One region of the Mucilaginibacter sp. P5_A4 genome, then DNA from elsewhere that is predicted to be linked to it. Evidence: riboswitches for the same ligand, from Rfam matches in the RefSeq annotation. Region 1 holds a riboswitch; the other holds the start of a gene.
What was found. A riboswitch is a leader RNA that binds a small molecule or an ion and turns the genes downstream of it on or off. The one in region 1 is predicted to bind cobalamin.
Positions count from the first base shown of each region.

Region 2: linked by a shared signal. The riboswitch ahead of metE (5-methyltetrahydropteroyltriglutamate--homocysteine S-methyltransferase) and the one ahead of AC1DQW_RS18965 (TonB-dependent receptor plug domain-containing protein) in region 1 are both predicted to bind cobalamin.

Region 1 is NZ_JBFUKX010000035.1:30,320-47,009, forward strand. It holds gene AC1DQW_RS18965 (TonB-dependent receptor plug domain-containing protein) at 1-1,234, opposite strand, end outside; cobalamin riboswitch at 1,357-1,557, opposite strand; gene AC1DQW_RS18970 (serine hydrolase) at 1,596-2,861, shown strand; gene AC1DQW_RS18975 (SRPBCC family protein) at 2,928-3,677, shown strand; gene rplT (50S ribosomal protein L20) at 3,777-4,121, opposite strand; gene rpmI (50S ribosomal protein L35) at 4,200-4,400, opposite strand; gene infC (translation initiation factor IF-3) at 4,545-5,111, opposite strand; gene thrS (threonine--tRNA ligase) at 5,113-7,038, opposite strand; gene AC1DQW_RS19000 (hypothetical protein) at 7,592-8,713, shown strand; gene AC1DQW_RS19005 (DinB family protein) at 8,750-9,286, opposite strand; gene AC1DQW_RS19010 ((Fe-S)-binding protein) at 9,357-10,085, opposite strand; gene AC1DQW_RS19015 (MFS transporter) at 10,095-11,414, opposite strand; gene AC1DQW_RS19020 (glutaminase family protein) at 11,653-14,121, opposite strand; gene AC1DQW_RS19025 (DUF4268 domain-containing protein) at 14,447-14,908, opposite strand; gene AC1DQW_RS19030 (hypothetical protein) at 14,945-15,286, opposite strand; tRNA gene AC1DQW_RS19035 (tRNA-Leu) at 15,640-15,721, shown strand; gene AC1DQW_RS19040 (serine hydrolase domain-containing protein) at 15,979-16,690, shown strand, end outside.
Region 2 is NZ_JBFUKX010000015.1:16,239-32,928, forward strand. It holds gene AC1DQW_RS11360 (pirin family protein) at 1-334, opposite strand, end outside; gene AC1DQW_RS11365 (hypothetical protein) at 336-848, opposite strand; gene AC1DQW_RS11370 (dioxygenase family protein) at 932-1,675, opposite strand; cobalamin riboswitch at 1,961-2,162, shown strand; gene metE (5-methyltetrahydropteroyltriglutamate--homocysteine S-methyltransferase) at 2,332-4,638, shown strand; gene AC1DQW_RS11380 (beta-ketoacyl-ACP synthase III) at 4,696-5,700, shown strand; gene AC1DQW_RS11385 (acyl-CoA thioesterase) at 5,837-6,223, shown strand; gene AC1DQW_RS11390 (glycoside hydrolase family 95 protein) at 6,320-8,788, shown strand; gene AC1DQW_RS11395 (SGNH/GDSL hydrolase family protein) at 8,845-9,618, shown strand; gene AC1DQW_RS11400 (VOC family protein) at 9,619-10,047, opposite strand; gene AC1DQW_RS11405 (YitT family protein) at 10,059-10,910, opposite strand; gene AC1DQW_RS11410 (DUF4920 domain-containing protein) at 11,036-11,509, shown strand; gene aqpZ (aquaporin Z) at 11,893-12,612, shown strand; gene AC1DQW_RS11420 (hypothetical protein) at 12,625-12,750, opposite strand; gene AC1DQW_RS11425 (aspartate kinase) at 12,772-14,028, opposite strand; gene AC1DQW_RS11430 (DUF3298 and DUF4163 domain-containing protein) at 14,029-14,835, opposite strand; gene AC1DQW_RS11435 (N-acetyltransferase family protein) at 15,102-15,521, opposite strand; gene AC1DQW_RS11440 (YggS family pyridoxal phosphate-dependent enzyme) at 15,689-16,378, opposite strand; gene AC1DQW_RS11445 (DUF4296 domain-containing protein) at 16,422-16,690, shown strand, end outside.

The sequences.
Region 1 (16,690 bases):
AGTTATCTCCGTATTTACTATGGTGATTATACCTGCCGCCCAGTTCCATATGGAAAATGTTTGATTTGAAAAACAAGGAGGTGTAAACGCTGATAATGCTGTTATGTGCAGTATCGGAGTTTATAATACTTGGGCCAGGATGATATCCTGTTTGTTCAAACGAGCTATACTGGTCGGTATTGCTGTATTTATAGTTCGCGCCGCTCGTAATGTCAAAATATTTGCCCAAATTATAATTCAACACAGCTTCTAAATTGCTTATGCGGCCGGTGTTTTTTGTTAACTGGTTGGTTTGGTTATTATCGGGCGGCAGGTTTTTAAAGTTGTTACGAACTGTATTTTGGCTGGCATTAAACACCAATGTTCCCTTTGGTAATTTTACTTTAGCCCCTAAACCACCAAATATAAGCGTATTGTTATAGGTGTAGTTGTTATCATTAGTATAAGCGCCATAAGGCAGATTACCTGTGTTATAGCTGCCCTGAAAATTACCATTCAGACTAAATTTCTCAGAAACATATTGACTGATGTTAACGCTGGCCGAACGCTGGTGGAAACCATCTTTTTTAAATCCGGCTTTGTTTGTAGTATCGGTAGCGGCCGCAAAACCCTTTGAATCCGTATTAGATAGGTTAACGGTAATCCCGGTATGGTTTATTACACCGGTCAACCCGGCCGATTCCTGGAAGGTATTATAACTGCCACCTGTTAACTGCACATTACCTTTTAAGCCCTGTCCCTGCGGATGTTTGGTAATAATATTGATCACGCCGGCCACAGCGTCGGATCCGTAAAGTGTCGATCCGCTTCCTTTTAATATTTCAATTCTTTCAACCTGGTTTAACGGGAAAGCATTAAGATCATAACTACCATCAATTGAGCTTGCGTTGTTAACCGGGAAACCATCTATTAATATTAAAGTATTACCCGATGATGCGCCGCGTAAAAAAACAGATGTACTGATGCCGGGCGCGTTCTGAGCGCCAGAGAAAGTTATTCCGGCAACGGTATTCAATAACTGGGGTAAAGTTTTGCCTTGCGAGCGGTTGATCTGCTCTGCCGATATTACGGTAACTACCCTACCTATATCGGCTAATTTTTTAGGTGAGCGGGTGGCAGTAACTACCACGTCATTTAATAACCGGGTAGTATCCTGTGCAAGCGCGGCGGTGTTGCATAAACCCACCTGCAATAATCCTAATCCTAAAACAATTTTAAAGTACTTTTTTTTCATGTATTTGCTATAGCGTTAAATAATAATGCGGTTTAAATAGCACAACACGGACAGCATAAAATGAAAATACACTACTAAAAGAAGAGCATTCACATTCAGGCTTCAATCCACGAAAGCTATGAATAATTTATAATGCTCTGGCAGGTCTTCTGACTTACTCCCCTTTGTTCTGTCTTCCCGTCCGGTTTACCCGAACAGTGACTTTAAGGATGAACTATGGTTATGGAGCTTACAGCTGCGGGACAGTTCCGGATTTACACCGTATTCCCTTTTAATTCTTTGATAATATCCTATCAAAGAAACCTAAAGCGGTGCAAAAGTACAACAACTATTAATAACCACAACTAACATCTGTATATTTATGCTGATGAAAATGTATTGCACTTTGTTATTTTTGATGATGATTGGTTTAATAAGCTTTGCCCAACAACCCGATACACTGCTCCTAAAAACCCTTTTACAAGCTCAGCCCGAACTGTTTAAAGGCGTACTCGATCACCCAACCCAAAACGAAGTCCAGATTCTTTACACACAGATAAACCGCGACAGAAACAACATCCCTCATTTTAAATCATATAGTTACCGGCTTAACCCTAACCGGTATTTTTACCCGGCAAGTACCGTAAAGCTGCCAACAGCTATTTTTACGCTTGAGAAGTTAAACGAGTTGAAAATTAAAGGCTTAACAAAACAATCTGTAATGATAACCGATAGTGCCTCTACCGGGCAAACTAAAGTTAAAACGGATACTTCATCAGCAAACGGACTTCCATCAATTGAAAACTACATCAAAAAGATCCTGCTGGTAAGTGATAATGATGCCTATAACAGGTTGTATGAATTTGTTGACCGCGGGGAGATCAACAAAAAACTCAAAAATTATAATTTAAACAATACCCGTATCATTGGCAGGCTTGCAATCGGCGATACCGGGGAAGGCACTAAACATACCAATCCGGTTGACTTTTATAACGATGCCCAATTGGTTTATCGCAAACCGGCGTTTTATGATAACAACGAGTATCCCATGCAATTACAAAACATGATACAAGGCAAGGGCTACCTCGATAAGGATGATAAACTGGTAATGCAGCCGTTCAGCTTTGCCGAAAAAAACGTTTACACCATTACCGACCAGCAAATGGTATTAAAACGGCTTCTTTTTCCAGAAGTTTTCCCTAAAACACAGCGCTTTAACTTAACTGCGGCAGATTATCAGTTCATTTATCGTTACATGAGCATGTTTCCTACCGAAAGTGTAAAGCCAACCTACAACCGGCACGAATACTACCCAACGGTAAGTAAGCTTTTATTTTATGGTGCCGATAGCACAGTAGCACCCAATGCCGATATCAGGATATTTAACAAATATGGCGACAGTTATGGATACGATATTGATAACGCCTACATTGTAGATTTTAAAAACAAAGTTGAGTTTATGCTTACAGCGGTAGTACAATCAAACGAGGATGGGATCCTTAACGATAATAAGTACGGGTATACAACCGTTTGCCTTCCTTTCCTGAAAAACCTTGGGCAGGTAATTTATAAATACGAACTACAAAGAGTAAAAAAACGCTTACCTGATTTAACCAAATTTAAATTTAATTACGATAAGGTTAAATAAAGTTCAATTAACAAAAACTTAGCCCGCTATATACTGTTTAGTTTTTACACCCAATTAAATAACACTATGGCAACTACAATAGTTAAATATACCGATAACTACCCGGTACTTTACGGCGACGACAGGATAAACCTGAACTGGCCTGAACGTTATACATCTATCGTTGGAGGCGTAAAACTGGGATGGTCGGGTTTTAAGCATATCTTTTCGAACCCGTTCGCGAGCATATTAAAGATAGGCGCCAGCGGATATCTTTTAAACCGTGGTATTACCGGCCATTGCGAATTGTATAAGCGAATTGGCAAATTATCAACCAATCCTATTAATATCAATATCCGGTCTTCATTTGCCGTTAATCAGCCCCGGCACAAGGTTTACAACTTTTGGCGCAAGTTTGATAACCTCCCCCTGTTTATGAAACACCTGGAGAGTGTTGAAGTCATAGACTCAAAGTATTCTTATTGGGTATTAAAGCTCCCTGCGGACGTAGCAACTGTTAGCTGGCATGCAGAAATTGTAAAAGACGAACCTAACGAAATGATTGGCTGGAGCTCGCTACCCGAGTCTACAATTAATAATGCAGGCAAGGTGCGTTTCCAGGATACCATAGATGGTACCGGAACAATTGTTGATATTGTGATTAGCTACCAACCGCCGGCAGGTGGATTGGGCGCCGGCCTTGCTAAGGTATTAAACCCTTTATTTAAAAAGATGGTTGATAAAGACGTGCAGAATTTTAAACAGTATATGGATCTTGATAACGGCGCCGAGTTTTTCCTGGATGGCAAAGAAGAACCCATTATTGTAATATCATAGGCAGGGATTAAAAATAGATTCCATAAAAAAACCGCCTGGTAATTAGTTACCGGGCGGTTTTTATTTTAATTCGTCAAGAACTGATCTCAGCAAATTATATTATTTTACTGCATCAATCACGGCTTTGAAAGCATCAGGATGATTCATTGCTAAATCAGCTAATACTTTACGGTTTAAACCGATTTCTTTTGCTGCTAATTTACCTATTAATTGAGAGTAAGAAATTCCGTGCTGACGGGCACCTGCGTTAATACGCTGGATCCATAAAGCTCTGAATTCTCTTTTCTTGGTTTTACGGTCACGATAAGCGTACTGTAAACCTTTTTCAACTGTGTTTTTTGCAACGGTATAAACCTTGCTGCGTGAACCCCAATAACCTTTGGCGAGGTTCATGATCCTTTTCCGGCGTCTTCTCGACGCTACTGCGTTAACTGAACGTGGCATGTTGTTTGATTTTGGTAGTGAGTGCCTGCTTTTACAGCCGAACTTAAAACTCTAATACCTGGTTAAAAAAATTGTGAATTACTTTCCGATGCAAAGCATACGTTTAACATTTCCCATATCAGCATCAGACACTAAGCTGGTGTGACCAAGGTTACGCTTACGTTTAGTCGACATCTTGGTTAAGATGTGGCTTTTGAATGCATTCTTCCGTGTGATTTTACCGGTTCCAGTAAGCTTAAAACGCTTTTTAGCACTGGAATTGGTTTTCATTTTTGGCATAACTATTTATTTATTTAGATGTTAGATATGAGATTTGAGATGTGAGACTAACTATCTCTTCGCATCCCGACCTCATATTTCACGTTTATTTTAAATGATGTCAGATATAAAATTGTCTCAAATCTCATATCTAACATCTCATATCTACTTTTTAGCTGCTTTAGGCGCCAGGGTTAAAAACATCCTTTTACCTTCAAGCTTTGGTAATTGCTCCACTTTACCTACATCTTCCAATGCCTGTGCAAAACGCAGCAGTAATATCTCGCCCTGCTCTTTATAAACAATGGCACGGCCTTTAAAGTGTACGTAAGCTCTTACCTTTTCGCCTGATTCCAAAAATTTAATGGCATGCTTTAATTTAAATTCAAAGTCATGATCATCAGTGTTAGGTCCGAAGCGAATCTCTTTAATAACAGTTTGCTTGGCATTGCTCTTTATCTCTTTAAGCTTTTTCTTTTGCTCGTAAATAAACTTGTTATAGTCTGTTACTTTACAAACAGGTGGTACAGCGTTCGGAGATATTTCAACCAGGTCAAGTTCCTGCTCCTGCGCTATAGCAAGAGCATCTCTTAGTGAAAAAATTCCTTGCTCTACGTTATCACCTACAAGGCGAACTTCCTGAGCCCTAATGAATTGGTTGATATTGTGTTCAGCTTCTTTTTTCTTAAAAGGAAGCCTTGGTCCTCTATTGAAAGGTTTGTTTAATGCCAAGTTATACTTTTATTTCTTTAATTATTTGTTCTTTAAAATCTTCTATGCTCATACTTCCCAAGTCGCCCTGACCATGTTTCCTAACAGAAACCATGCCCTCGGCAGCTTCCTTTTCACCCACTACTAACATATAAGGGATCTTTTTGACTTCAGCATCGCGTATTTTACGCCCTATCTTCTCGTCCCTGAAATCAATCAGCCCGCAAATATCGGAATCTTTTAACACATCAGAAAGTTTTTTTGCATATTCCTCGTATTTTTCTGATATCGGCAGGATAATAAATTGCTCAGGAGATAACCATAACGGAAAATTACCTGCGCAATGCTCAATTAACACCGCAATAAAGCGCTCCATGGAGCCAAATGGCGCCCTGTGAATCATTACCGGGCGATGTTTCAAATTGTCGCTACCAGTGTATTCCAGTTCAAAACGCTCGGGCAGGTTATAATCAACCTGAATGGTACCCAATTGCCATTTACGACCAAGGGCATCCCTCACCATAAAATCGAGCTTAGGGCCATAAAAAGCAGCCTCACCAAGCTCAACAACAGTGTTCAAACCCTTTTCGGCTGCAGCTTCAATGATAGCATTCTCAGCTAAAGCCCAGTTTTCATCAGTGCCGATGTACTTAGCTTTGTTTTCAGGATCACGCAGCGAAATCTGTGCAGTATAATTTTCAAAGCCTAAAGCCTTAAATACATACAATACCAGGTCGATAACCTTTTTAAACTCATCTTTTACCTGGTCGGGGCGACAGAACAAGTGTGCATCATCCTGGGTAAAGCCACGTACACGGGTTAATCCATGAAGCTCGCCGCTTTGTTCGTAACGGTATACGGTACCAAACTCGGCCAGGCGAACAGGAAGATCCTTGTATGAACGCGGTTTTGTTTTATAGATCTCGCAGTGGTGCGGGCAATTCATTGGTTTTAAAAAGAACTCCTCTCCCTCCTGCGGGGTTTTTATTGGCTGAAATGAATCGGCGCCATATTTTTCATAGTGACCTGATGTTACATATAGGTTTTTATGCCCGATATGTGGGGTGATCACCTGTTCGTAACCGGCCTTAACCTGCGCTTTTTGCAAAAAGTTAGTCAAACGCTCGCGCAAAGCAGTTCCTTTAGGTAACCATAATGGTAACCCCATGCCTACTTTTTCCGAGAAAGCAAACAACTCCAGCTCTTTGCCTAACTTGCGGTGATCACGCTTTTTAGCTTCTTCGATCATGTGCAGGTATTCGGTAAGCTCACTGGCTTTGGGGAATGTAACCCCATAGATACGCGTAAGCTGCTTGCGTGTTTCATCGCCGCGCCAGTAGGCACCAGCAACGCTCATCAGTTTAACAGATTTTATAAAACCTGTGTTGGGGATATGAGGCCCGCGGCACAGATCGGTAAAGTTTCCTTGTGTATAAAAAGTAATGGCACCATCAGGCAGGTCCTTAATCAGGTCCAGCTTGTATTCATCATCTTTTTCGGTAAAGTACTCAATAGCATCAGCTTTGCTAACCGGCTTGCGGATGTATTCGGCTTTGGTTTTGGCAAGCTCAATAACCTTGTCTTCAATCTTCTTGAACTCATCTGATGAAAATTCACGGTCGCCAAAGTCAACATCATAGTAAAAACCTGTTTCGATAGCCGGACCGATACCAAACTTGGTACCCGGGTAAAGAGCCTCCAAAGCTTCGGCTAATAAGTGGGCCGATGAATGCCAGAAGGTTGATTTACCCGAAGCATCATTCCAGGTTAAAAGTTTAACCTGGGCATCCTGCTCAATGGGGCGGCTTGCATCCCAAACCTGGCCATCAACTTCGGCTGCTAATACATTACGTGCTAATCCTTCGGAGATCGAAGATGCGATCTGCATGGAAGTGATCCCCTTGTCGTACTGACGAACGGAACCATCGGGAAGTGTAATACTAATCATCTACAACTATGATTTAAAGTTTATAAAATTACGTTTTGTGATCACCTACGGGAGTGATCGTTTATTTGAGGTGCAAAAATAGGATTTTAATTATGGTTTAACACCTTTTTATTGGTTTTGTATCATTCACCGGGTGTTCGCTTTTGCAGGAGTATACAGGAACTATAATCGTAAAAACAAACCAAATAATTAATAATCAGATACTTAAAAATTTAACCACTTTATTAGAAAACACAACACATGCTGATAATCAACACATTGCTATTTTCAATAATTTTACCCCGAACGCTCCCCGAACACCTGGTTTGAAAAATCCGAACGCTTCGATTTTGGATAATATCAACAATCCAGTGGACAACCCGGTTACCATACACGCATTTTTTATCCATCATTTATCAAGAAAAATCTACAATAATTGTACGCGTATTTATTTTTTGGCTATTTTAATCGACTTTAGTATAGTTTTCTGAAACTTATTTTTTTTGATCCTGATGACATTGAAAATTAACTTAAATACACAAGCTATCTACCCAAAAACTGAAATAACAACCCGATGCCAAATACCCTTATCCGTACCTCCTCCTGGTTTAGCAAATTTTTTGAGTGCCTGTATTTTTATATTGCCGTTGTAGTAACTTTTGAAATGATACTGCCGAGCTTTTTATACACCAATTTAGGCCGGATAGATGAGCGTCAGTATATCAGACTGTTTTTTTATACTGGCGGAGTGTTTGCTTTACTGGCCCTTACGTACACTATTTACTGGCACCGAAAACAGAAGGCTGAAAATTTCAACTCCGGCATACGGCATGCCTGGCTGCAAGGTATCATGAGGTACTTTATTGCTTTTGAAATTTCAACTTACGGCTTTGCCAAAATATTAAAAACCCAGTTTGGTCATATTTATAGTCGGGATGATGTACCGGTGGGCAACCTGACTGGTTTTGACCTTACCTGGAACTACTTTGGGCATTCCTATACCTTTGCTGTTATTTTAGGCTTGATGCAGATTGTTGGTGGCATTTTGCTACTCTTCCGCCGTACCACTTTATTAGGGGCACTGCTACTGCTGCCGGTAATGATTAACGTGGTGTTCATCAATATTTTTTACCAGATAGACCAGGGCGCCTTTATAAATTCATTGGTATTAACTGCCGGACTAAGCTATATCATATTGCTCAGGTGGCCCGACTTTAGAACACTCCTGTTTCAACAATTAAGCGACCTCCCCCCTGTTAAGCTCCGCCTTTTAAAACCGATAGTGAAAGTAATCGCTATTACACTCGCTTTTTTTAGCATCTACCGTTTTGTTGCCGTAAGCAAACCAACTGCCTTTGAGGGTAAATGGAATATTTATGAATTGACGCGAAACGGAAAACCTGTTGACACGCAAGACTGGCAAAGTAACCCGCGCGCCTGGCATACTATTTATATGGAGCAATACGGCCGGGTGGAGTTTTCTGCAAACCCCTATATTTTTGAAGAGCAGCGTGCCTGGGCCGGCGAGTATACCTACAATGCCCCAAAGGGCATTTTAAATATCATTTTTTATAACGGCCCGCAAAGCGATACTATCAAAGCGAAAATAAGCGGTTACACCGGTAAAATGATGCAATGGAATATGATGTACAACCAGGATACCCTACAAATGAAGTTGATTAAAGCAGGAAATTGATGAGAAATTAAATATAAACGCCATCACCAAATAAATCTACAAGCCAGCCAGGTATTTTTCTTTGATTATATTTAAATGATGTAATTCGTGCCCTGTAATATGGTAGGCTAAGGCCCTTACAGTAGCATCATTCGCGGTACCGGTGCCATGCCCCATCCGGTCAAAAGCTTCTTCGGGCAGGCCATTAAACAATGCGACGGTTGATCGTCTTACCGCTTCATATTCTTCAAATATATTATCCAGATCCCTGTTATCGGCATCCGAATAATTGGCATAAGCATCCTGGTCAAAACCTATGAGGTTATTTTTTTCGTTGCGTGCAAAACGCAGGGCGCGGTATGCAAAAATGCGCTCGTCATCAATAATATGTACCAGCACTTCTTTAATACTCCATTTACCCGGCGCGTACCGGTGATATAACACATCGGGCGGCAATGAGCAGATCAGTTGCTTAACCAATTGAAAATTATCCTGCAGGTGATTTAGCACAAAGCCATCTGTGGGAACCAGCTTCATGTACATAACGGCATATGGCGGATATTCGCCTTCCTTAGGCGGCTGTATTAATCGCATAACAAATAACTATCGGTATAAAAGGAACAACAAAATCCGAAATCGAACATTCCCAATTCCTCAATCAACATCAAACATTCCCCCACCCCAGCGCCAAAACATCAGCCAGGTGGATAGTCCTTATCGGCAAACTATTTTTGTCGATATAGCTTTGCAGGTGCAGCAGGCAGGAGGCATCTGTCGAGATGATGTATTCGGCACCGGCTGCCAGGGCATTATCTACTTTTTGCTGGGCCATGGCTGTTGAAATAGCTTCAAACTTAACCGCGAAGGTACCGCCAAAACCACAGCAGGTTTCGTTATCCTTCAGTTCTAAAAGTTCTAAACCTAATACTTTAGAAAGCAGCTGGCGGGGCTCGTTCCTGATCTTACATTCGCGCAGGGCTGAGCAGCTATCATGGTAAACAGCTTTACCATCCAGCTCGGCGCCGAAGTAATCAAACTGCAGGATGTTCACCAGGAAATCCGACAGCTCATAGATATTACCCTGTATGGCCCTGCATTTGTTGTGCACAGCGGTATTGGTAAACAAATCGTTATAATAGTTTTTAACCATGCCGGTGCATGATGCAGATGGGGTTACGATCACGCTGTCTTCCGAAAAATCGTTCAGAAACTTGCTGCCCACGGCTTTGGCGTCATCCCAAAAACCCGCATTAAACGCCGGCTGCCCGCAACAGGTTTGATTTGGGTTAAAATTCACTTTACAGCCCGCCTTTTCCAATACTTTTATAGTATTAAAGGCAGTTTCAGGAAATAGTTGATCTACAAAACATGGTACAAACAGCTCTATCTTCATCGGCACAAATTATTCGGCGCTAAATTCCACATATTTTTTTATGCTTTTCTCGGCTTTTAGCAAAGAAAGCAATAATATCAATCCAACAATAAAAAAACCACATAATGCCAATGCCGAATTGCGCATACTGCCGGTTAACTCTTCTATAAAAGCAAAACTGAACATTCCTCCTACTATGGCCAGTTTTTCGGTAACGTCGTAAAAACTGAAGAACGAGGCGGTATCGGGTATATCCTGGGGCAAATATTTGGAATAAGTTGAACGCGACATAGACTGGATACCACCCATAATTAAGCCAACAATAATAGCCAGCACATAAAACTGCGGAATTGTGGTTATAAAATATGCCGCCACACATGCCGCTACCCAGATAATTACCACCAGTATTAAAACTTTAACGTTACCATACATAGCCGATAAACGCGACATTAATGTAGCGCCGCCTATTGCTACTATTTGTATGATCAGGATAATTTCTATCAGACCGCTTGTTTCCATCTTCAGTACCTTGGCCCCAAAACCGGCCGCAACCAGCATAATGGTTTGTACCCCCATAGAGTAAAAGAAAAAAGCCGGCAAAAATCTTTTTAGTAATGGCATAGTTTTAACCTTCGCCCAAACCTTACCCAATTCAATAAATCCGCCTTTAATAATGTTATGCTGATGGGTTACCGCATTAGGGCTGCCTTTTGGCAATATAGTGAAAGGTATATACGCAAAAACTATCCACCAGATACCAACCAAAAGGAAGGATAGTTGCGCTGCGCTACCGCCGTTTAATCCAAATGTTTTGGGCGAAAGCACAAAAACAAGGCATATTACCTGTAAAATAACACTCCCGATATAGCCATAGGTAAAACCTTTGGCGCTTACGTTATCCTGCATATCGATGGTTGCAATTTCGGGCAGATAGGAATTATAAAAAACAAAGCCTCCGCTATAACCAATAGCCGCAAGCGCAAAGCAAATTATTCCAAACTCCAGGTTATCCGGTCCGAAGAAAAACAATCCGCAGCATGACAGGGAGCCCAGCCAGGTAAAAAATTGCATAAAAATCTTTTTGTTGCCCCTGTAATCGGCAATTGACGATAGTATAGGCAAAAGTAAAACCATTACCATGTAAGCCGCAGCAAGCGCGTAGTTTGATAATGCTGTATTAATAAAGCTTTTACCGAAAAACATTACCCTATCGCCATTTTTAGCATTTGCGGTGATAGCTACATAGTAAGCCGGGAAAATTGTTGAAGTAATGACCAGGTTATAGGCAGAATTGGCCCAATCGAAAAAAGCCCAGGCCCGGATGGTTTTCTTGTTGTTTTTGGTTTCCATTGATACAATAAAAGTATAGAAAAAGATTTAAGTTACAAGAGCCAAGATATAAGAGTCAAGACGCATTGCATGTGTAAAAAAATGTCATTGAGAGGCACGAAGCAATCGCGAACTGTACAGAGTGACTTGCATAGTTCGCGATTGCCGCGCTGCGCTCGCAATGACATAGAGAAAAGGTTCCGGTCTTGATTCTTATATCCTGATTCTTGACTCTTATATCTTGATTCTATCCCCCAATCTATTTAGCAGTAGGTCTCCATTTTTCCTGCAGCTGCTTTATAAAATATCCTCCTACAACGCTGCGGGCCTGGAAACCAACCTGTTTGCCGTCGGTGGTTTCGTGCCAGTCGCTTAGGGGTACACGGGTTGGGGTTTCGATGGCGTACTTGTAAACCGGGGCGGCAAGGGCTTTAAAATCGTCCTGGTTTTTGGCTAAAGTAGCGGTCCAGATGATCCAGTCGCTTTTGGTATAGGTTTTACGGCTATCCAAGGGCAAACCAAATTCGTTTTGTTTGGTAAGATAGAATTTAACTTCACGGTCATAAACCGATTGAGGAAAAAGATCTAACCCTAAAATTTTATCCCAAACAATATTGTATTTCTGGCTCCAGGTTTCCGGCTTATCAAATACCAGGGAGTAATGATCACCGGCATCGGCCATTTTCATCCATTTAGTTACCATTTCTTTAGCAATAGCCCTGTATTTAGCGGCAACAGCTTTTTGGCCCAACAGGTCGGCAAGATGGGCATAGCATCCAATTCCTACTATAGCCTTGGCCGATAAGTTGGCATTACGCGCCAGGTGACCCGCAAAATCATCGGTACAAAGCTGGTTAGCCGGATCAAGCCCTTCCCTGCTTAGGTAATTTGCCCAATCGGTTAAAACTTTCCAGTGCTTTTTGGCATATGCAGGGTTATTACCATTGGCCTTAACTATGGCCGCCGTAAGCGCCAGCATATTGCCCGATTCTTCAACCGGCATGCCCTCGCCATAAGTTTGCCCATTGGCAATAGGGTAAGTACCCAAATCATGCGCGGCAAAATCATGCGCGAACTTACCGCTTTCACTAAAGTAAAAGATCCCGTTCAGCATCCCTTCCATCAAACTTGGATTGTAGATCAGGAATAAGGGTGCCGATGGATAGGTAACATCCACAGTATTGATAGAGCCATTGCTAAAGTTCTCTTTGGACAAAAATAAGATCTCGCCCTGCGGACTTTTTACCAATACATGGGCCGCTATAGCCTGGCGATAAGCCAACACACAAAGCTTCGCATATTTGTCGCCGCCCGCCTTTTCGGCCTCATTATACATCAAACCATTAAAGGCGGTGCAGCTTTTTAATACGACCGGGTAATCAACAGCTGCCTTAGCCAATGCCTGTTCAATGGTTTTAATTTGCGTGGTTTTCCACCATGGCTTTAAATTTGTATGAAAATACTGAACCGGGGTAATATCATCATAACCCAGTTCGATAAATTTGCTTACAGCATTTTTACCAACCATACCAAAAGATAGTACCGTATTTAACACCAGGCTGGTGCCCGCTTTGGTGGTTGATTTACCATCACCTTTAAAAAATGAATTAACAGCTTCACTTTCGGTACTCACATATTGCAGGGCGCCAGATGTTTTGGGTGCGGCCACGTACATGTAACCCCAGTCTATCCGTAAATCATCCCCTTTTTTCTGGAGGATAGGCTGCTCAACGGTACCGGCCTTTAAAACAGATAAAGTACTGGCTGTATATTTTTGAGTGGTTACCGCCTGGTTTGGTTTATTGCGGGCCACATCTGCAGATGCGCCGAAATAAACCTGCACATTATGCGCTTTACCATTGTTTGATTTTACATTATAAGTAATGTACGATACGGGCCGGGCCAATAAAGCCAGGTTGTTCATCAATAAGGGCGACGTAAAAGTAAGCTTCAGATCAACGTTGCCGCATTTAAAGTAATAAATGGTTTGTGTTGCATTTATGGTAACGCCGGTTTGTTTTGCAACCTGCAGCTCGGGGTGTTCGGTTGGTTTTAATTCGTCGGCAAAGCCGGCGTCAATCCACGCACCTCCACCTGTATTGGTGCAATGCAAAGCAAGTACATTCTCACCCTCTTTTAATTTACTCAAAACATCATCCTTCAAGGGGATCATCTGCAGATCGCCATTGGCGCCACTGCTTTCATTGATCTTTTCGCCATTAAGATAAACCTCGGCCTCATCATCATGATGCAGTTTAAGGTAAAGCTTGTTGATACCTGTTTTATGAAAGGTAAACACCCGGCGTACCCAGATATCCCTGCTTGTCCAAACGGTTTTTCCCTGTGTTTTATCATCGCTAAATGGTGCTGTACCGGTTTTCCAGGTGTTGTCATCAAATTTTGTATCAGCCCAGTTTAGTGAAGGTTGGGTTTCGGTGTATTTGCAGGTGTATGGTTTCTCGTCGGCAGCGGGTACAACAGTTTTATAGTTTACCGGGTCCTTACCCATAAAACGGTATACTTCGCCGTCTACCTTTACCAGGCCAATTAATGATTGATCCTTACCTGTCCAGTGGCGGGTGGTTGATTCATTTAACTTATCCGAAAACGACCAGATACTAAAGTAAGGGTTATGCGTAATAAGCGGATAAGCCGGCGCTTTGGTATCCTGCGCCTTTGCTAAAAAGGCAATAAGAGCAATACACGCGGTTAATGGAAACCTTCTCATATGTTTTTTATGTTATAATGTAGATAGATAATTGTCGGCGGTAAATATTTGTTTTTCTTTTCAATTAATAAACTTTTTTTACGAAATGTATCAAAATGACGATTAATTGAAACGAATTGTGGAAGACGTGCAGATATGAATTGTCTGAATATCCTCCGTCATTGCCTTGACATGTATGCATACCACAACCGCCTCCTAACCGTCATTGCGAGGAGGTACGACGAAGCAATGACGCGTGGTTATGTGCTTCATTAGAAGCATTCGTATGACGGTCTGTTTATTTATTTTTAAACAACATCTTACATCTGCACATTTGCAATCTTATCTACTTAAATATCCCGAAGCTGTAATTTGCTGTACTCCAGAAATCATCGAGGGCAATGATGCGGGGTTTAAAGAATGAGATCAACGCGGGCCAGTCATTTTGATTAAATATGCTTACGTTAGGCAGGGTTTTGATGATGCGGCTTATGGTTTTGTGGTTTTGGTCGGTAGTGTGAAGTTGCCAGTCCCACTCCTCTTCAATACTTGAATTAAATACAGCTTTAAGCTCCTTAAACTGTTCAAATATGAGTTCACGGATGCCGGGATCAGGGTGAGAGATTTCAATAGCGATAAAAGCCGAGCGATTATCGGCCTGCATTTTAAAGTTAAGGTGTTTGATGCCTGTTTTATAATTTATCCAGTTTATTTTTAAACCGTCTGCCGATGGCTGTTGTGCAATATATTGACCAAAGGCGGTCCAGAATGCCTGTTTAATTTGTGATGCCTGATCGCGGGAGTACAATAGTTTTTATTTAAAATGAGCAGGCAAATTTATATATTATTTTGCGCTTTGTATAAACGCTACAATTTGCTCCTGTTCCTTTGCTGATAGCGTTCCGCCGGTGTATTCCCATTTCAACTTGATGGCATTATAAGTTAACCTGCCTAAAAAATCAGGATTTTTCACATTGTCCAATAAAGGAAGGCTATCCCCTATTTCCGGGGCTATGTCCTGGAGCTCTAACAGCTGCGCTTCACCATGATCGTTGCCTTTGTATAATGCGTACACACCTGTAAAATCACGGTGGTTATTTGCGGCCTGAGTTAGCACCGGTTCAATGATGATATTTAAGGCAGCGCCGTTGTCTTTTTTAATATAATAGTTTACTGTATTGGTCATAATTATTTACGGTATATGATGCTTCTTTAGTACAAGCGAGTTTTAAAATTGTTCGGAAAATTAAAATTTTTCAGCAATGTTTTTATACATTCCTAAAACACATACGCCGTTGTATTTGTGAGGCACAAAGCCATAAGCCCCCTCTAAATCTCCCCCGGTAGGCGATACTTTTGATCTTCAAGATTTTTTAAAAGCCTTCCCTTCCAGGGAGTGTTGGGTGGGGCTTATACATTCTTAATAATACCTGAAATTAAATTAACAGTAAAGTAATGAGACAGATAGATAAAAAACTAAAATTATGTTTTATAATTTACCTTAAAACGCTATCTTTGCGACCTGTTAAAAATCCTAATGCGGAAGTGGCGTAATTGGTAGCCGCACCAGACTTAGGATCTGGCGCCGCGAGGCGTGGGGGTTCGAGTCCCTTCTTCCGCACAGCAGTTTAAAACCCGGTCAATTTGATCGGGTTTTTTGTTTAAATACTATATAACACCGATTATAGGGGATCAAGCAGAATTGTTGTGGGGAATAAAAAAAGTATTTGTTTTGCATTAGAATAACAAATACCCCTTCAGATAAGGTCGGCAAGCTATCGGCAATAAAATAAAAAAGCCCCTCAGATTTCTCTAAGAGTCTTTCGAGGTAAGCCTAACGGGACGATCGGAATCATCAGGTAATTGAAATTTCATATAATGGATATAATTAAAACAAATAGAATTTTACTTTTTACTATTTTGCTAATAACTTGTAGTAATTGTTACAGTCAATCCTTCCAAAAAGAAAAAAATCTTGATAGTTTATTTGAAAAAGCACATAAGTCAAAAGTATTTAACGGAAACATTTTAATTTCTCAAAATGGGAAAATAATATATGAGAAAGCCTTTGGACAAGCAGACGCAAGTGGCATAATTCAATTAAATAAAAAGTATCGCTTTCATATCGGTTCAATAGCAAAAGAATTTAATGCTGTCGGCATTTTGATGCTTAAAGAGCAAGGAAAATTAAAACTTGAAGATTCAATTTCTAAGTTTCTACCTGAGCTACCTTCTTGGGCAAACAAAATTAAAATCATTCACTTACTTCAATACACAAGTGGTCTTCCGCAAATAAAATGGAATGAAGTTAATCAAGATTCTGAAAATATGATGCAATTAAAAAAAACTGCATTTCTTGATTTTGAACCAGGAACAAAATATGATTATAATAACAATAATGTATTTCTACAGAGAAGAATCATAGAAAAAATTTCCAATATGTCTTTCAATTCTTTTGTAATGAAAAAAATACTTCAACCTATCGGAATAAAAAATGGAGTTGTCGATCCTAATGAAAAAGAGAAACTCTTTGCTAAATCATTTAATAATGAGGGGAAACAGGATATTATTAAATATAATATTTCAGGCT
Region 2 (16,690 bases), on a different contig from region 1:
AAATGTTAATCAATTCTAAAATACCACCTGCGTTTGTATAGTTTATATGTACCTCACCCACATCTATTATACTGCTTTTACCCTCCGTATCTTTAACAAGTAATTCGCCCGTTATGGGTACAATTACAAAATAACAAGTATGGGCAACAGTCAGGGTAACCGACTTATTAGCTGCCAGGATCTCATCGTTAAATACTTTTAGGCTGCCAAAAGCTTCGCGGTGTTCATTAAAGTGATCGCCGTAATTAAAACTACAGCATCTTCTAAAAACGTTGGTTTCGGTTACACCCCGCTGGTCGGCAAGGTAAATTTGACCGGGTGAGATCTTTTCCATTTTAGTATTGATTTTTGAGTGAGTATATATTTACATATGGTTGCACCTGGAACAGGTTGGTAAGGGTTTCATCATTTTCTGCTTGTTCTGGTTTATAGTCAGATACAAGCAAAAAGCTCTCCACAGTGTCGTGCCAGAGGAGCGGTTCGGTATAAAAATTTATTGCCAGCTGATGTTTTGTTTTATCGTTGATATCGGAGTTGATGATCTCCAGTTGAAATTTATTAAATTTCAAAAAGCGTTTCCCCACATTGTTCAGTATCTCGGGCACTATGCCTGCTAATTGTTGTACATACCCGGTTACAGCTGGTGTAACCATGCCGGCAAGCCGCTGGGCGTTTGGAACATGCCTTAGCAGCTCGGCGTAGGTGGTAAATGAAGTTCCTACGCTGTAATTCTGAGCCTGCATTTTAAATTCCAGGTAGGATGCTTCAAATACCAGTTTATCCCACTGTTTAGCGGAGTTTGCATCAATAATCTTTCGGTAACACAGGGTGATGATACGGGTACTCATAATTGAAAAAAATAAAGACGCTAAATAAAATAGCGCCTTTGGTTGCATGATAGAATTAACAGGGGTGAAAAAGAACAATTGTATTATGCAGGTACGCTCATGCTAATTGAAAGTACAAAGCCATCGGTGGTGTTACCGGTTACGGCAGCCGTCTCAAGTGTATAACCATCACTAAACACGTTGTCGCTTGCATTATAGGTGTAGCCGCTCATTCCTTTACTATAACCTGCAACAGCTGCCAGCGCGGTACCGGTACCTTCGGGGAAAGCTATCTGGGTTACTTTTAATGACGTGCCTGCCGAGTTGTAAACATGCACATGGATATGCGTGGCCCTGCCCGAATACCATCCCGGGAAGATTGAAGTAAACGTTACCAGCCCGTTTGAATCGGTAGTTTGTCTGCCGCGTAAAAAGTGAACTGCAGTGTAGTTTGTAGCCTGCATTCCGCTGCCACCGTATTCAGAGTAATTGCCCTCTTTATCGCAGTGCCATATATCAACCAAAGCACCAGAAAGCGCATTGCAGCTGTTATTACTATTGTTGATGGTAATTTTAACAGTCATCTTATAACCGGTAAGGTCGCTGGTAATATCGCTGCGAACATATGATGCCGGGCTTTTGGTAGGGAACGGACCTTCGGTTTCACTTTCAATAACGCTGCAAGTGCCCGAGCTGGAGCTTGACCCGGATGAGCTGCCTGATGATGAACTTGTGCCGGATGTGCTGCTGGTTGTAGTAGTTGTAGATTCCTTTTTGCAGGCCTCAACCAATACCGATGTAGACACCGCGCCTATCATCAGGCTTTTTAAAAAATTTTTGCGTTCCATGATTTTATTTATTTAGGGGTATGATATAAGTTCTGTTGATTGTTGATCAAAAGTAATTGTAGCGGTTAAGGAAACTCGTGAAGTGTCGGTTAGTGGTGTAATTGTGTCGATGAATGGATTATTCTTTCTGGATAAACGTAAATATCGTGGCGGGTTTAATCGTCCTGTGATTGAAATCATAAACCATTTTCAAATCCCCAAATTTTTAAATCAAAACATCATCTGCACATTTCTAATCTGAAATCTGCACATTTATTCCCATCTTTACGCCCAATAAAGTTCTTTACTTTTTTTCTGCAGAGTGGTTCCCGGTGTTTAAAGCACAGGGATTAATAAGGAACCGTGTGTAATTCACGGGCTGTCGCGCAACTGTAAGTAACATAAAAGGTTGTTGCCTTTAACAATGTCCATTGTTCGCCCCTGTGCGGATGAGAAGGACGGCAACAATGTTACAAGCCAGGATACTTGCCCCAATGTATAAAGACAATGCTTTCGCGTAATGAAGCAGTAGTCAAAGAAAAAAGAATGACCTACATGGCCCTCGTATGCCTGTACGTTACGCTTTTGCCTTTTATTACCATTTCCTCCGAAAGCATACCGAAAACCGTAAGGAGCATTAATTCAAATTAATGTTTAACCAAAAAAGTTTTATGCGTATGCTCAAAAACAATTTAGGGTATCCTCGTGTAGGTGCCCACCGTGAACTCAAAAAGGCCAGTGAACAGTACTGGGCAGGTAAAATCAGTCGTGATGATCTGTTTGCCGTTGCCCGGCAGCTCCGTTTGCAAAACTGGCAAACCCAGGTTGATGCCGGTATCGACCTTATCCCCTGTAACGATTTCAGCTTTTATGACCAGGCGCTGGATACCTCGCTGATGCTGGGCAATATCCCCGAGCGTTATACCCAGGTTTTAACCCAAAACAAAGCCAATACCGAGATCGACCTGTATTTTGCCATGGCCCGCGGCTATCAAAAAGATGGCCTTGATGTTACCGCCATGGAAATGACCAAATGGTTTGATACCAATTACCATTACATTGTACCGGAGTTTGTACAGAACCAGCAATTCAGGCTCTTTAGCGAAAAGGTGTTTGATGAGTTTATCCTTGCCAAGCAACATACCCGCAACATACCAAAACCGGTATTGATCGGCCCTGTATCCTATCTTTTATTAGGTAAAGAAAAACAACCCGGTTTTGATAAGATCGACCTGGTTAAAAAACTGGTGCCTGTTTACATCGAGGTATTAAAAAGGCTGAAAAGCTATGGCGCCGAATGGGTACAGATAGATGAGCCTTTCCTGGCGCTTGATCTCAGCCCAAAAGAAAAAGCAGCGTATGCCTATGCTTATACAGAGATCAGCAAAAACTGCCCGGATATTAAAGTGCTGCTTACTACCTATTTTGAAAGCCTGCACGAGAATACCGAACTGGCTGTAACTTTGCCGGTAAGCGCCATTCATATTGATTTGGTGCGTGCGCCGGATCAACTGTACAAAGTGCTTTCACTGATACCCGATAAGCTTAGCCTTTCGTTGGGTGTTGTTGATGGCCGCAACATCTGGAAAAACGACTATGTGCGCTCACTAACGCATATTAAAAAAGCAATTGCAGTATTGGGGAAAGATAGGGTGATGATAGCGCCAAGCTCTTCGTTACTGCATACACCATTTGATCTTGACCTGGAAACTGACATTATCCCCGAAATAAAAAACTGGATGGCCTTTGCCAAACAGAAACTGAATGAAGTGAATGAGCTGGCCCTGATTATTGACGGCGATAACGAATTGCTGCACAATAACCTGCGTGCTACCTCCAGCCGCAATATTTCCAAACTTATTCATAAGCAGGAAATAAAACAACGTGTTGCTGCCATTACCGATGCTGATGCCCGGCGTGGAAGCGGATTCATAACCCGTCAGAAAATACAGCAGCAACGCTTTAAATTACCACTGTACCCTACAACTACCATAGGATCGTTCCCGCAAACTGATGATATTCGCTCATTGCGGGCAAGGTTCAAAAAAGGTGAATTAACCATTGCACAATATGATGCCGAAATAGAAAAAGCAACCATTGATGCCATCCGTTGGCAGGAAGAGATAGGCCTTGATGTATTGGTACACGGCGAGTTTGAGCGCAACGATATGGTGGAATATTTTGGCGAACGTTTGGATGGTTTCCTGTTCACCAAAAACGGATGGGTACAAAGCTACGGCAGCCGCTGTGTAAAGCCACCGGTTATTTATGGCGATGTGAGCCGCCCGGCGGATATGACCGTTAGGTGGAGTAGTTTTGCGCAGCAAAACACCCAAAAACTAATGAAGGGCATGCTTACAGGCCCTGTAACTATATTACAATGGTCGTTTGTACGCGATGATCAGCCCCGGTCCGAAACCACTAACCAGATAGCTTTGGCCATCAGGGACGAAGTTGTGGCGCTGGAAGCAGCGGGTATCAAAGTGATCCAGATAGATGAGCCTGCCATTAGGGAAGGCTTGCCTTTGCGTAAAAAGGACTGGCAAAATTACCTCAACTGGGCAGTACGCGCATTCCGCATCTCGGCCAGCGGGGTAAGGGACGAAACTCAGATCCATACGCATATGTGCTATAGCGAGTTTAACGATATTATTGGCAACATTGCCGATATGGATGCCGATGTGATCACGATAGAAACTTCGCGCTCGCAAATGGAGCTGTTAGCGGCATTTTCCGATTTTAAATATCCAAACGAGATTGGTCCGGGAGTATATGATATCCATTCGCCGCGGGTACCTACGGTTGGCGAAATGGTAAGCTTGCTGGAGAAAGCATCAGAATTACTGCCAGCTGGTAATTTATGGGTTAACCCCGACTGCGGATTGAAGACCCGGAAATGGCCCGAAACACAGACCGCACTCAAAAATATGGTACAGGCAGCGAAACAACTTCGTCAGTTAGTTGTAGAAACAATAGTATCCTGACCCGTTAAAACAGGCAATTTGTGTATAATTGCCTGTTTTTTCAGATTTTTTGCATTTATGAGATTAAAAAGTAACGCGGTTATAACAGGTGTTGGTGGTTTTGTTCCTGATAATATATTGAGTAATAGTGATTTAGAAAATATGGTTGATACTAACAGTGAGTGGATAGTATCAAGAACAGGAATAAAGGAAAGGAGGATTTTAAACGATCCGTTACTTGCTACCTCAGATATGGCTACCTATGCCGTAAAAAACTTATTAGAAAATGCAGGTCTGGAACCAGGAGAAATTGACTGCTTAATAATTGCTACTTCAACCCCCGATCATATACTTTTATCAACTGCCAGCATTGTTTGCGATAAGCTGGGTTTAACCAATGCCTGGGCTACTGATGTTAACGCTGCCTGCAGCGGCTTTTTATATGCCTATACCCTGGGTGGCAGTTTGGTTGAAAGCAACCGGTACAAAAAAGTGATTGTGGTAGGCGCCGATCAAAACAGTGCTATCATCAACTATAAGGACCGCAATACCTGTATCCTTTTTGGTGATGGGGCCGGAGCCGTTTTGCTTGAACCAACTACCGAAGATGTTGGTTTGGTAGATAGTGTTTTTAAAACCGATGGACATGGAAGGGAATACCTGCTGGTTCCGGGTGGTGGCTCAAAGATCCCGGCTACAGCCGAGTCTGTTGCACAAAATCAGCATTTCATTCGCCAGGAGGGTAGGGTAGTGTTTAAAGCTGCTATAAAAGGAATGACAGAAACCTGTACCGAGGTATTAAAACGCAACGACATGACAATAAATGATGTTAACTGGCTGATACCGCACCAGGCCAACTACAGGATCATCCATGCTGTAGGCGAAAACCTGGGCTTACCAGAAGACCGCGTTAAAGTAAATATCGATAGATACGGAAATACTACCGCTGCCACCATACCGCTTTGCCTTTGGGATTTTAAAGACGACTTTAAATACAACGATAACATGATATTTACCGCCTTTGGGGCAGGCTTTTCATGGGGCGCTACCCTGCTAAAATGGGGTAAGTTAAGAACAGCGTAAGCAACCGGAAAATATTAAATTACCGTAATTGCGAGGTACGAAGCAATCCCCTGCTTACAGAGCGGCTTTGCCAATTTGGGATTGCTTCGTACCTCGCAATGACGGTTTTGTTAGCCTCAGCCTTCAACACCATCAAATGACCACAGAAGAAAGAATCAAAGCATCAGAAACGCGGATCTTTAAAACCGTATTCCCTAATAATACCAACCATTACGATACGCTTTTTGGCGGCTCGGCAATGGCTATGATGGATGAAGTGGCTTTTATAACCGCTACCCGTTTTTCCCGTAAAAAAATGGTAACCGTATCATCCGACAGGATAGATTTTAACAAACCCATCCCCTCAGGAACCATCATTGAACTGGTGGGCACTGTATCTCACATTGGTAATACCAGTATGAAAGTACTGGTAGAGATCTTTATTGAAGAGATGTACTCCTTTGTACGCGAAAAGGCCATTACCGGTACTTTTACCTTTGTGGCCATTGACGAGCATAAGCACCCGGTAAAAGTTGTGGATTAACAGGGTAAGCCTCTAGTTAATAACGCTTATAACATTGCATATTTAAAGCCAATTAAGTTTTATAATTTAGCTGCTATAAACCTATACATCGGCTTTATGGATAAAAAATTAGCAACCTTATTGATTGCGCTGGCACCGCTGACGGGCTTTTGCCAGCAAAACTTAAAACTTTGGTATAAACAACCCGCAAAAGTTTGGACAGAGGCCCTGCCATTAGGTAACGGACGACTAGGTGCTATGGTATTTGGCCGCGTAGGCCGCGAACTGATCCAACTAAACGAGGCCACCCTATGGACCGGCGGCCCCGTACGTACCAACGTAAACCCTAAAGCTTATGACAATTTGTTGCTGGCAAGGGAAGCACTGCTAAAAAACGAAGATTATGCCCAGGCCAATGAGTATGCGAAAAAAATGCAGGGCTATTTCTCAGAATCCTATCTGCCGCTGGCCAATCTTACTATTACCCAGCAGCTGAAAGATACTATCCCGACAACCTACTATCGCGATTTGGATATCAGGAACGCCATTGCCACAACCCGTTACACAATCGATGGCGTAGAATATACCAGGCAGATCATTAGCTCGGCACCCGACCAGGTAATCATTATCCGTTTTACAGCAAATAAAACAGGCCGGCTAAATTTCACCTTAGGTACCGGTAATGGGTTAAAATATCAGAACGTTGTTGTATCCAACAACCAAATTTTAATGAAAGGGCAAGCCCCATCACACCTGCAGCCCAGTTATGTCAACTTGAAAGATACGCTTGCCCTCAATGACAAACCCGGTTGCCGTGGAATGCGCTATGAATTACAGGTAAAAGCGGTTAATAAAGACGGAAAAGTAAGCGCCGATATTAACGGCATTACGGTGAAAAACGCTACTGATGTAACTATTTTTTTATCGGCCGCAACCAGCTTTAACGGCTTTGATAAATGCCCGGATAGCGAAGGTAAAGACGAGCACAAATTAGCAGCAGATTATTTAGATAAAGCCATAAAATATAACTGGCCGGAGTTATTGCAACATCATTATGCCGATTACCATAAATATTTTAACAGGGTATCATTTAACCTTGCGGCCCCTGCCGGTGACAAAAACGCATTAGTACCAACAGATGAGCGCCTGTTTAACTATTCGGAAGGGGCTAAAGACCCTTTATTTGAAACATTGTACTTTCAGTTCGGCAGGTATTTACTGATTTCATGCTCCCGCCCGGGCGGACCAGCGGCCAATTTGCAGGGCATCTGGAATAAGGAGATCCGACCGCCATGGAGCTCAAATTACACCACTAATATCAATGTGCAAATGAATTATTGGCCCGCCGGGGCGGCCAATCTGTCGGAAATGCAATTGCCTTTTATAAACTTTATTAAAAACGCCGCAGTTACGGGTCAGGTTACAGCCAAAGAATTTTACCATACCCGGGGCTGGGCGGTGCACCATAACAGCGATATCTGGGCCTTATCAAACCCGGTAGGCGATTTAGGGCACGGCGACCCGATGTGGGCCAACTGGACAATGGGATCGCCATGGCTATCGCAACATTTATGGTGGCATTACCAGTTTACAAATGATAAGGCCTATCTCAGGAATACTGCTTATCCGCTCATGAAAGGCGCCGCTCATTTTTGCATGGATTTTTTAGTTCCTTACAAAGGGTACCTGGTAACAGCTCCTTCGCTATCGCCAGAAAATAGTTTTATTGACGATAAAGGCAAACAAGGCACCGTATCTGTAGCCACTACCATGGATATAGCCATCATCTGGGATTTGTTTAACAACGTTATAGATGCCGCCGGTGAGTTAGGTACCGATAAGGCTTTTCGCGATTCGGTGATTGCCTATCGCCAGCAATTGTACCCCTTACACATTGGTAAAAAAGGAAACCTGCAGGAATGGTATAAGGATTGGGAAGACACAGATCCGCACCATAGGCACGTATCACATTTATTTACCGTATTTCCCGGCCACGAGATCTCTCCTATCGAGACCCCGGAACTGGCGGCAGCGGCAAAAAAAACTTTGGAGCTTAGGGGAGATGCCGGCACGGGGTGGAGCCTGGCCTGGAAAATTAACTTTTGGGCACGATTGCTGGACGGCAACCATGCCTATAAAATGATACATTACCTGTTAAAGCTCACCGGGTCGTCAAAAACCAATTATGCCAACGGCGGCGGTTCATACGCCAACCTTTTTGATGCCCATCCGCCGTTCCAGATAGATGGCAATTTTGGGGCATTATCCGGCATGTGCGAAATGCTGGTTCAAAGCCAATCGGGCGAGATTAGCCTGCTGCCCGCCATCCCCGATGCCTGGGCCGAAGGAAATATTTCGGGTTTAAAAGCACGTGGCAATTTCGAGATAGCCATGAACTGGAAAAACAAGCAGATAGTTACCGCGTCGGTTTTATCAGTAACCGGTGGCACATGTAAACTGCGCACGCACGTACCGGTAAAAATTATCGGGCTACAAGCCCGGTCGGTTAAAACAGTTAACGGTTATTTAACCAGTTTTAATACTAAAAAAGGGATGTTGTATAAAATAACAGGCTCAAAAATTTAATCAGCTTTATCGAAACCAGAAACGGCAACTTACTTACTACTGAAACATACTGCGGAATGACCCAAAATAAAACGAACCAACGACGCGACTTTATAAAAAAGGCTGCCTTAACCGCATTAAGCACCATTGCTGTACCTCATGTTTTTGCGGCGCCTTTATCAAACGTGTTTAAAGATGGCAGCAGTATCAAAACCATCCTTTTCCAGGGCGATTCGATAACCGATGGCGGGCGGTCATATGACAAGGATTGGAACCATATTATGGGCCAAAGTTTTCCATACCTCATATCAGCCAGGCTTTGGTTTGATCATCCCGATCAGCAAATGATGTTCTTAAATCGAGGCATCAGCGGCCATACGGTACGGGATTTGCAAGCCCGCTGGCAAAAAGACACGTTAGATTTAAAGCCTGACGTTCTGAGCATACTGATCGGTGTAAACGATGTGCACCACGTAATCCACAACAACAATGCAACTACCGTTGATCAGTTTAGGGACGACTACGATACCCTGCTTAATCAAACTAAAACCGCGCTACCCGATGTTAAACTTGTGATTTGCGAGCCGTTTATTTTGCCAGTTGGCCAGGTGAATAGCGATTTAAAACGTTGGCAGGATGAAATAACTCCGCGACAATTGGTGGCTAAACAACTGGCGCAAAAACACAATGCCATTTTTGTTCCTTTGCAGGCCATCTTTAATGCGGCGCTCAAAAAAGCACCCGCCGTGTTCTGGACCTGGGACGGCGTACATCCGATGCCTGCCGGGCACGAATTGATAGCCAGGGAATGGATTAAAGCTGTGAAAAAGAATTACGGCTTTCCCGGGTAATTAAACCGCGAACAACTGCCCCATATCTTTAAATGCCTTAAACTCCAGCGCGTTTCCCGAAGGATCAAGAAGGAACATGGTGGCTTGTTCGCCGGGCAGGCCTTTAAAGCGGATGTAGGGCTCAATTACAAATTTAACGTTATGCTTTTTTAGCCTGGTTTCCAGGTTGGTCCAGTCGTCCCATTCCAGTACAACGCCAAAGTGCGGCACAGGTACGTCATGCCCATCTACAGGGTTAAAATGGTGTTTTGCTGCTGTTGCCGGTTTAGGTTTCAGGTGGATCACAAACTGGTGGCCGTATAAGTTAAAGTCGGTCCAGTTGATATCGCTCCGTCCTTCGCTGCAGCCCAACACTTCACGATAGAATTTGCGTGCTTCTTCCAGGTCATAAACCGGTACTGCAACATGAAAAGGTGTTAGTTTGCTCATATGGATCAATATTAATGAAGCCCTTTGCGTTTTAATAATCCGCCGGTGGTATCTTCCACGCTCTGCTGAACAATAAATGCTTTAGGATCAATGCGCAGGATGGTTTGTTTTAATGAAGGGATCTCTAAACGGGTAGCCACGGTGAAAACAATATCGCGCGGATCATTCACATGGCCATCTTTACCGTAACCGCTTTTGCCCTGGTAAATAGTTACACCACGGCCAAGTGTAATAGTAATAGCCCGGCGGATAGCCTCGCTATGGGTAGATATAACCGTAATGCCCGAGTATTGCTCAATACCATTCAGTATAAAATCTATCATTTTGGCGGCAGCCATATAGGTTAATATGGAGTACATGGCACGTTCAACACCCAGGAAAGATGCCGCCAGGCCAAAAATTAATACATTGAGCAGCAAAATAAAATCACTCACCTTAAGTAACTGTGTTTTTTTACTCACCAGCACAGCCGCCACTTCAGTACCATCAAGTACGGCTCCGCCGCGTATGGCCAGGCCGCTGCCGGTGCCTATAAATACCCCGCCAAATATGGCGGTAAGTAACTTATCGTGCGTAACATCCGGAAATTTGATAACAGCCAGGCAAATGGCCAATAAGCCAATAGCCAATGTGCTTTTTAAGGCAAACGGAAACCCCAGTTTTTTATAACCAAGCCATAAAAAAGGGACGTTGATAACAAAAATAAGTGCCGAAATAGGGATGGGCGACAGATCGGCGATAAGCATAGATACACCTGTTACACCGCCATCAATAAAATGGCTGGATAATAAAAAGCCTTTGAGGCCAAACCCGGCCGATAAAATTCCTATCCCGATAGTTGTTGAGTCTTTGATGATCTTCATTGCCTTCATGCTCAAATATAATTTATCCCGGCTAAAAACGGGCATATAAATCCCGCCGGATGCAGGCAAAAGGCCGTTTTGTTTGTTAATTTTGTAACTATCACTTAATTTATTACATTAAAACCATGAAAGCACTCACCCTTTTAACAGCTGCATTATTCATCTCTGTTATAAGTTTTGCCCAAACAAAAATTACCCCGGCGGCAGCTGGCGTAACTTATGGCAAAGCCATTACTGCCGATAAAGCTATAGATGTTACATCCCTTAATGCTGCTTTAACTACTGATTCTGTTTATAATGGAAGGGTGATAGGCAAGGTGGTTGAGGTTTGTACCAAAAAAGGGTGCTTTATGAAAATTGCCCGCCAAACCGGCAACCCAATAATGGTACGGTTTACAGACTATGCCTACTTTATGCCGCAAAATATTGTTGGCAAAACGGTGGTTGTTGAAGGTAAGGCCAATGTGAATGAAACATCGGTAGCCAAACTGCAGCACTACGCTGCTGATGCAGGCAAAAGCAAAAACGAGATAGCAAAGATCACCCAGCCAAAAAAGGATATCGAAATTATGGCTGACGGGGTTTTGGTGGTGGATTGAGGATGCGATGTTTATTCAATTAACCCAACAACAGCCACAACTCCATTGAGTTGTAAAATCCGGAGATTCTGAAATAGAGAATGACCCTTTTTAAAGATTTGTCATCCTGAACGGAGTGAAGGATCTATTCGCAGGCTGTACAGGGCGACGAAGCATGGCGAATAATAGATGCTTCACTCCGTTCAGCATGACAAAAGGCTTTTTCTACAACTTGTTATCGGCAGCCTGCCGAAGCATAGCAGGAAGGCTATTACCATCCTTGTGGCATTGCTGCTAATCAATTTAATCCGCAAATAATTAATAGTCTAATTTTAAGGAAAATATCTTTATTTTTTTTATGCTTTATGAATATTTTAAGCCATTTTTATTAAAAATATCAAAACATGGAAAATAATAACTATCACAAATTCTTAGCAGAATTTATTGGAACAATGGTGCTTGTTTTAATGGGTTGCGGCAGCGCGGTAATAGCAGGAGCCAACGGAACAACCGGAGTTGGGCTTTTGGGTATTTCTTTTGCTTTCGGTTTATCGGTAGTGGCTATGGCCTATGCTATAGGTCACATTTCTGGCTGTCATATTAACCCGGCAATAACTATTGGTATGGTAGTGGCCGGAAGAATGAAAGCCAAAGAAAGCTTTGGTTACATTATTGCCCAGGTTTTAGGAGCCGTAGCAGGGGCCGGTATTTTATTCGTTATTGCAAGTGGTAAGCCGGGTTTTGATATTGCAAACGGGCTGGGCCAAAACGGCTATGATATGGCATCGCCCCAAAAGTACTCACTGCTATCGGGTTTTATTGCCGAAACGGTTTTTACAGCTATATTCCTGCTGGTGATTTTTGGCTCTACCTCAACAAAAAACATTCATGGTGGTTTTGCCGGTTTAGCTATAGGCTTAAGCCTGGTATTAATTCACATAGTTGGTATACCTGTAACAGGGGTTTCTGTTAATCCTGCCAGAAGTATAGGGCCGGCAATATTTGCAGGCGGAGTGGCAATTTCGCAATTATGGCTTTTTATAGCTGCCCCGATTTTAGGAAGCATAATAGCCGCAGTTGTTTGGCGGTATTTTGTCGAAAAAACAGATGATTTAAAAGCCTGATGAGCGTATAGTTTACACAGGGGGATTATCAGGACTAAACTTACGAAGCTTTAACTCGATGATATTGTTTTTGGCCTCGTTGAGGGCTTCGCCGTTTAAAGCTTCGTAAGTTTCTATGCCGTTAAATAGCCACGTCATTGCATCTACATTACATTATATTTACTTCACCACCAACTGGGCCGTATTCCTGCTTAGTTGCTCCAGTAACACCGTTTTATCGGCTATTAAATCTTTTAACGAATTTTGGTTATAATGCCTTATGGTGATTAATGTAAGGCCGCTGTTGTATTTTACTTTAAACTCTTGTTTAAGGGTGTTTATCAATTTCTCAAAACGCTCTGCATAAAAATCAAAACAAACCGTAAAACTAAGGGCCGAGGTTTGCATTACGTTTACCTTTACCTGGTTTTGGGCAAACAAGCCGAAGATTCCGCTCAAATGATCTTCGGATATAAAAGAATAATCAAGAGGCGAAATGGAAAGCAGCACCTGGTTTTGTTTCAGGATGATAACAGGCTTTTCGAACTTGTTGATGCCATCTTCTTTGATCACGGTGCCGGGAGCATCAGGATGGGTAAATGGTTTCACCAGCAAGGGTATTTTGGCGTTTTGTAAAGGTTTTATTGTTTTTGGGTGGATAACACTGGCGCCGTAATAGGTCATCTCGATGGCTTCGGTATAAGATAATTCATCAAATTTTACGGTATCCGCGAAAAACTTAGGGTCGGCATTCAGGATGCCGGGAACGTCTTTCCAGGTGGTTACCGATTCGGCGCCCAAACACGCCGCAAATATGGATGCGGTATAGTCAGATCCCTCCCTGCCTAAAGTGGTGGTGAAGTTTTCGGATGTGCCGCCTAAAAAGCCCTGTGTTACCACCACGCCTTTAGTCAGCATGGAAGGGATATCGGCGCTGATGCTTGCCCGGGTTTTATCCCATTGCACTATGCCTTCGCGGTAGGTATTATCCGTATGGATATAACTGCGCACATCAAGCCACTGGCTTTTTATACCGGCCTTATTTAAATACGCGGTAACGATGCGGGTAGATACCAACTCGCCTATGGATACAATCTGGTCGTAAATAAAGTCGTAGCTATCCTGCGGTTCGTCTTCAATGGCCCAATCAATTTCCACAAAAGTATTGGCGATATCATCAAATACCGGGTGACCGGCTTCAAACAAGCCGTGTAAAATATCAAAATGGTATTGTTTGATATCATCAAAAATTTCGTGCATATCATCAGCCCGATCGATATAGGCTTTGGTAAGCTTTTCGAGCGCGTTGGTGGTTTTGCCCATAGCCGATACCACGATGAGTAATTGCTCACCTGCATATTTTTTAACAACACTGGCCAAATTAATGATACCATCGGCATCCTTAACCGATGCCCCTCCGAATTTAAATACAAGCATTTATTTAATATATTGACTAATTACGGTATTTGGCCGTAGTAAATGTTTAATGGATGAATAGGGGATAAACAGGCCGGTAATGCCGGCAGCATAAGGTTTAATCTCGTACTGGTTGTATACGAACCTGATACCTATAGGTGTAACCGAAAAATTATTATTGAGCGCGAATTTGCCATCTTTAAAAAAATAATCGCGGGCCAGCGATGCTGTATCGCTCAGTTTTTCATTCTTCCTGAAGATATTTTCGGCAACAGCGTTAAGCTCATCATGATAACCGGCAGCAAAAATATCATCAAGCTTAAGGTTCTTTTTGGCGTCAATATCCCAGTTTACAAAGGTGGTTAACGAGCTGCCGTGTGCGCCGCCCTGGAAAATATAGCCACCAATTTCAAGCGTTGTAAGGCCCGAATCCTGGTAAATTACTTTTGCATAACTATCCAGCCTGTAAAACATGGCCGATTTTGGGTCGCTGTTCCTGAAGTCAGTATGTGACCGCAGGAAGTTTTTGGTCATTTGCTCAACGGTGCTGTCGGCCTTCTTATCTGCAGGAAATAAGTTGGCAAGGTTGCTGGTAATTAAATTATTTAATGTTTTGGCACTATCAAAAAACGGGTAACTAATTTTTACTACGGTACAACCATTATCCGGCTTGCTGCCGCAATCTGCCGCACGCTCATGAATGGTTTTGTAAGTGTAGGTAAGCGTATCCTTTACCGTTTCATCCATTTTTTTTGGCGGAACACCCCACTGGCACGATGCAAATGCAAAAGCAACAAAAATAAAACAGTGCCTAATGATATTTTTCATGTATAAGCTGTTTAAATTTTAACCGTTTATGAAACTTAAATGAAGCGCATCATAGCTTCCAGTCTATTCTATCCAGATATTGTAAAAAAACATTTTGTCATCCTGAACGGAGTGAAGGATCCACTCTCCACCATGCTTCTTCGCCTTGTACAGTCTGCGAATAGATCCTTCACTGCGTTCAGGATGACAAACCTTTTAGTAACGTCATTTCCCTCTTCAAGCGTGCCTCCGAATTTTAAAACGACAGCTCGTTTTATTTCAAACAACTAAAAGTTCTGAAGTTGCTCTTTTGATAACGATGCGTTAAGCCATCCGGATTCAATAGTAGCTCCGTATTTGTTGTAAAAGTTAATAGCCGGTTCGTTCCAGTCCAAAACCTGCCAAACCATGCCGCTAAAGCCCAGTTCTTTGGCTTCCCGGATCAAACGATCAAACAATAGCCTGCCGATTTTTTTGCCACGATATTCCTCGGTCACAACCAGGTCTTCCAGGTACATGCGATTACCTTTCCAGGTAGAGTAGCGGATATAATAAACCGCGAAGCCTACTATTACTCCATCAACCTCGGCCACAAAAGCCTTCCATACCGGGTTATCGCCAAAACCGGCATTTATAAATTCGTCTAAAGTAACGGTAACCTCCTCCGGCGCCTTTTCATACAGGGCCAGCTCATTTACCAGTTCCATCAGGCGTGGGCAATCTTCAATAGTGGCAACGCGAAGTTCGGCCCCCCCCGCCCCCTGAAGGGGGAGCTTTTGATTGGTTTGGTTTGCTATTTGATCGTTTTCCAATTCTGTAAATTTCTTAATTCTGTTAATCACTATTCACTATTCACCACTCATCACTCACCCACTTAGTTATTTTTCCAATGCTTTATCACCCGGGTACCAAAAATTGTGCTGCCCAGGCGCACCATATTGCTACCCTGTTCAATGGCAAGTTTATAGTCGGCCGACATGCCCATCGATAAAATGTTAAAACTATCATCTTTTCTGAAATAGCTCACCTTAATTCCGTCGAAAAAGGTCTTCAGTTCGTAATATTCGTCTTTTACCTGCTTTTCGTTATCGGTATTGGTGGCAATGCCCATTAAACCGCGGATGCGGATGTTTTTGAAGGTGGCAAATTCTTCTGATCTCAGCAGTTCGATGGCTTCATCAAAACCCAGCCCAAACTTGGTTTCTTCATCGGCAATGTAAATTTGCAACAGACAATCAATTACCCGGTTTGCCTTTAGGGCATGCTTGTTTATTTCCTGGAGCAGCTTAGTGCTATCAACAGACTGTATCATGCTCACAAATGGGGCAATGTATTTTACCTTGTTGCTTTGCAGGTGCCCTATCAGGTGCCATTCAATATCTTTAGGTAATTGCTCGTGTTTTTCAACCAGTTCCTGTACCTGGTTTTCGCCAAATAAACGCTGCCCGGCGTCGTAGGCTTGCTGCAGGTCGGCGGCCGGTTTTGTTTTTGATACAGCTAACAATATAACCTTGTTGGCCTCCGTTTCTTTTTTTAAGCTTTTGATGTTATCTGCAATGCTCATTTATCCGTAAATTTGCTTAATTAATCAGCCGCTAAATTACAGAATGCATAAATATTTAATCTTGTTTTTTTCAGTTACGCTTTTTTGGTGCGGTTGTAAAAGCGATAGTGTCCCCAATAAATATATTCAGCCCAATGTTATGGCTCGTTTGCTGGTGCAAATTCACGTGGTAGATGGCTCATTATACAATAATACACAAGTGCCCGATAGTTTGTATAAATATGGCATGGGCAAATACCTGGCTGTATTTAAAAAATTCGGTACCGATTCGGCACAGTTCAGGAAAAGTATGGATTATTACAGCGAAGAGCC